DNA from 2 places in the Isoptericola sp. NPDC056578 genome. Region 1 is predicted to be linked to the other one. Evidence: riboswitches for the same ligand, from Rfam matches in the RefSeq annotation. Region 1 holds a riboswitch; the other holds the start of a gene.
The links. Region 1 has a riboswitch for S-adenosylmethionine ahead of ACFQ80_RS01445 (ABC transporter substrate-binding protein). Riboswitches for the same ligand answer to the same signal wherever they lie in the genome.
Positions count from the first base shown of each region.

Region 2: it holds a riboswitch for S-adenosylmethionine, as region 1 does, so the genes downstream of both, ACFQ80_RS12055 (aminotransferase class V-fold PLP-dependent enzyme) here and ACFQ80_RS01445 (ABC transporter substrate-binding protein) in region 1, are expected to answer to the same signal.

Region 1 is NZ_JBHTVC010000002.1:105,134-107,310, forward strand. It holds gene ACFQ80_RS01445 (ABC transporter substrate-binding protein) at 1-1,216, opposite strand, end outside; SAM riboswitch class IV at 1,289-1,402, opposite strand; gene ACFQ80_RS01450 (DUF4395 domain-containing protein) at 1,584-2,045, opposite strand; gene ACFQ80_RS01455 (thioredoxin family protein) at 2,112-2,177, opposite strand, start outside.
Region 2 is NZ_JBHTVC010000026.1:15,923-18,099, forward strand. It holds gene ACFQ80_RS12055 (aminotransferase class V-fold PLP-dependent enzyme) at 1-1,150, opposite strand, end outside; SAM riboswitch class IV at 1,185-1,301, opposite strand; gene ACFQ80_RS12060 (RNA polymerase sigma factor) at 1,388-2,068, shown strand; gene ACFQ80_RS12065 (protein kinase) at 2,068-2,177, shown strand, end outside.

The DNA.
Region 1 (2,177 bases):
GCTCGAGCGGCTCGGGCACCTGCCAGAACGTCACGGTCGTGGTGAGCTTCTGCCCGTCCTTCTCCCGGATGCCGTCGGCGCCCTCGACCCAGCCGGCGTCGTCGAGGATCTTCTTCGCGCCCTCGGGGTCGTAGGCGAGCAGGTCGTCGGCGCCCTCGAACAGCGGCGTCGAGTGGGAGAGCACACCCGTGGCCGGCTGGTCCTGCGGCGTCAGCACGGTGTCCACGATCTGCTGCCGGTCGATCCCCTTGACGAGCGCGGTGCGCACGGCCTCGTCGGCGGCCAGCGGGCTGGACTCGTTCGGGAAGAGGTTGAACACGACGCCCGGGTTGGCGCGGTACTGCAGCCAGAACCCGTTGCCGTCGAACTGCGGCAGGTCGACGGCGTTCAGCGCGGCGGTGGCGTCGATCTGGCCGGACTGCAGGGAGCCGGTGCGCACGCCGGCCTCGGGGATGACCTTGAAGGTCACGGTGTCGAGGTAGGCCTCGCCGGTGTGCGCGTTCGCCTCCGAGCCCCAGGCGTAGTCCTTGACCTTCTCCAGGACGATCTCCTGGTCCTGGGTGTAGGTCTGCACGGCGAACGGCCCGGAGCCCACGTACTTGCCGGCGCAGCGGTCCTCGGCCGACAGCTTCGCCGAGCCGGGCGACAGCAGGCCGAGGGAGAACGTCGACGTGGCCTGGAGGAACTGCGCGCTGGGCTCGTCGAAGTCGACGGTCACGGTGTTCTCGTCCACCACGGTGGTGCCCGCGTAGCCGACCAGGTACTGCGACCCGAGCGACGCCACGGCGCCGAGGTCGACGATGGCGTCGAAGTTGGTCTTGACGGCCTCGGCGTCGATCGGGGTGCCGTCGGCGAAGGTGGCGTCGTCGCGCAGGTGGAACGTGTAGCTGGAGGCGTCGTCGTTCACCTCCCAGCTCTCGGCGAGCCAGGGCAGGATCTCGCCCGACTCCGGGTCCTGGGCGGTCAGGGAGGCGACGGTCTGCCGGGCGGCCGCGATCGCGTCGTTGTTGCCGACCTGCTGCGGGTCGATGCAGTGCGAGTCCACCGTGATGGCGAACGTCAGGTCGCCGCCGGCGACGGGCTCGGCGTCGGCCGACGCGCCGGTACCGGTCGCGTCGGCGCCGCTCGAGCAGGCGCCCAGCAGGAGGCCGGCGGCCGAGGCGGCCGCGGCCAGCCCGAGGGTCCGGCGGCGGTGGGTGCGAGGGGTGGTGGTCATCGCGTGGCGTTCCTCGTGGTCGTGGCGGGTCGTCCCGGCCCCGGCACGCTGCCGGGACCCGGTGGACGACCGGAGCCGTGCTTACCCCGCCGCGGGCGCGGCAGGGTCAGGTCGTTCCCGGAGCACCCCGTCACGTCGAAGGGTTGCTGGCCAGCGAGCCGGGCCTGGGTGCTGGCGCTCGTCACCTGGGCGGCAGGGAAGCCCTCCCGGCCGCGGGAGTCAAGGGTCGGGCGGGTCGTCTCACATCACGGACCGGTGCGGGCGCCTCGGGCCGCGTCCGGACGCACGACGGCCCCGCCCGTCGGGGTGACGGGCGGGGCCGGTGACACGGTGGCGGCGAGGGAGCCGGTGGCGGTCTCCGCCGCGCTCAGCGCGCCGCGGGGCTCAGCCTCTTGCCCAGCAGGTACAGCTCGCACCCGAGGCACAGCCCGACGACGGCGTTCAGCCCGGCGGCCACGAAGGCGAGGCCGGCGGCCCAGGGCACGGCGGCGAGCACGCCCGCCAGCCCGAGGACCACGCCGACGCCGGTGACGACCAGGCCGACGAGCTGGGCGAACCGCGGCGGCCGCGGGTCCTCGAGCTCGGCGGGCGGCGCGAGCCGGGGGCGGACGAGCGTCTTGAAGAGCCAGCCCTGCACCGTGCCCTGCGCGCCGCGCACGGCGCCCAGGAGGAACCCGGCCGCCACGACGGCGAGCAGCACGAGGCCGGCGGTGCTCGCCCCGAGGAGCACGACCACGGCGAGCAGCAGCGCCGTGATCCCGGCGCCCACGCGCGGCCCCCGCGGGTCGATGCCGGCCGGCGCCTGCGTGGTGGTGGTCTCGCGGGTCATCGTCGCCTCCTGCGGCGGGTCGGGTCAGGCGGTTCGGTTCGGGTCAGGCGGGTCGGGCGGTTCGGGTCAGGCGACGCCGGCGGGTGCCGGGAGGGCGGCGGCCAGCGCCTGGCGCGCCTGGGCGGGCGACAT
Region 2 (2,177 bases), on a different contig from region 1:
GCACGCCGATGCCGTGCTCGGCGGACAGGTACGCGGCGACGAGGCCGGGGTCGTACCCGGTGACCGTGAACGTCACGACGCCCACCGGGTCGACGGCGTCGTCCCAGACGTGGACGACCTCGACGCGCTCGATCTCGCCGAGCCCGTCCACGAGCCGGCGTCGCAGGGCGTCCTCGTGCCCGGCCGCGACCCACGGGTCGAGGGCGGCGAGCTCGTCGCACGCGGCAGCGAGCGCCACCGCGCCCACGACGTTGGGCGAGCCGGCCTCGTGCCGGGCGGGGCCCTCGTGCCAGTCGGTCGTGGTGGTGCGCACCCGGCGCACGGCGCCGCCGCCGGCCAGGTACGGGGTGCCGGCGTCGAGCCAGTCGCGCCGGCCGACCAGGGCACCGGCCCCGAACGGCGCGTACGTCTTGTGTCCCGAGAACGCGACGTAGTCGACGCCCGTCTCCGCGAGCGAGAAGCGGCGGTGCGGCACCAGCTGGGCGCCGTCGAGCACGACGCGCGCGCCGGCGCCGTGCGCGGCGGCGACGACGTCGGCCACGGGCAGCGCCTCGCCGGTCACGTTGGACGCGCCGGTGAGCGCCAGGAGGGCGTAGGGGCGGCCCGCGGCAGCGGCCGACCCCAGCTCTTCCTCGATCTCCGCGAGGGTGGCGGCCACGGACGGGCCGCCCGCGACGACGGTCGCGTCGGTGACGCGCTGCCAGGGCAGCAGGTTGGCGTGGTGCTCGATGTCGAGCACGAGGACGCGGCCGGGATCGCCCGTGGCCGGGTCTGCGGGCACGCAGCCCGCGAGCAGGTTGAGCGAGTCCGTCGTGTTGCGGGTGACGATCGTGAGGTCGTCCTCCCGGGCTCCGACGAACGCGCCGATCGTGCGGCGGGCCGTCTCGTACAGGGCCGTCGAGACCTGCGACAGGTAGCCGGCGCCGCGATGGACGCTGGCGTACAGCGGCAGCACGCGCGCGACCCGGTCGGCCACGGCCTGCAGGGCGGGCGCCGACGCCGCGACGTCGAGGTTGGCGTACGGCAGCTGACGGCCGTCGACGAGCGGCACGAGCGTGTCGCCGCCGACGACGGGCAGCACGGGTGCGACGTCCTGCACGGCGCCGACGCGCACGGCGGGCACCGCAGGCGCGGGGGTGAGCGTGGTCATGCGTGGTCCTCCTCGGTCGTGCCGGGGAGGTGGCTCCCCGCGCTTGCCCGCGCGCCGGACGGCGCAGGGCCAGGTCGTCACCCGGGGCACCCCGCCGCGAGAGGAGGGTTGCCGGCCAGCGAGCCGGGGCTTCGCGCTGGCGCTCTTGACCTGCCGCCCATCGTGCGTGCGCAGCACCACACGGTCAAGCGGAGCCCGCCCCCTTCTCACGATGCGGTCGCGTGAGACGCTGGATGCATGCCCGATCGCACCGTTCCGGCCTCCGGCGCGCCTCCGGGAGGCCCCGTCGGAAGCCCCGTCGGAACCCCGGCCGAGCTGGTCGCCCGCGCCCTCGCCGGCGGCGACCTCCACGCCGCAGGGCTCGCCGCCCGCGCGGCGACCGGGGACGACGCCGCCGACGTCCTCGACCTCGTCGGCGGGCGGGCCGCCGCGGGCTCCGCGCCCGCGACCGAGCTGCTGGTGGAGCTGCTGGACGCGTCCGGCGTCGTCCGGCGCTTCGTGCGCGGCGCCCTGCTCGACGAGGCCGCCGTGGACGACGTCTCCCAGGACGTGCTGGTCTCCGTGGCGACGTCGGTCCGGTCGTTCGCGGGCGGGTCGCGGGTCACCACGTGGGTGCACGGGATCGTGCGCCACCGGGTGGTCGACCACCTGCGACGGCAGCGCGCCACCGCTCCCCTGCCCGACGACGACGTCGGGCCGTCGGAACGGATGAGCTCCCTCATCGCCACGCGCGCCACCGTGCGCGACGCGCTCGCCGCCCTGCCCGAGCTCTACCGCGAGCCCGTGACGCTGCGCGACATCGAGGGCCTGCCCTACGCGGAGGTGGCCGACCGTCTGGGTCGCAGCGTCGGCACCGTGAAGTCACAGGTCTCGCGCGGCCGCGCGCTCGTGGCCGCGGCCCTCGGGAGCCTGTCCTGATGGCCGCGCCCGCCGCGCCCGAGCCGCTGCTCGGGCGGTACCGGGTGGGCGACGTGATCGGCGTCGGGTCGTTCGCCACCGTGCACCGCGCCGTGGACGAGCGGCTGGA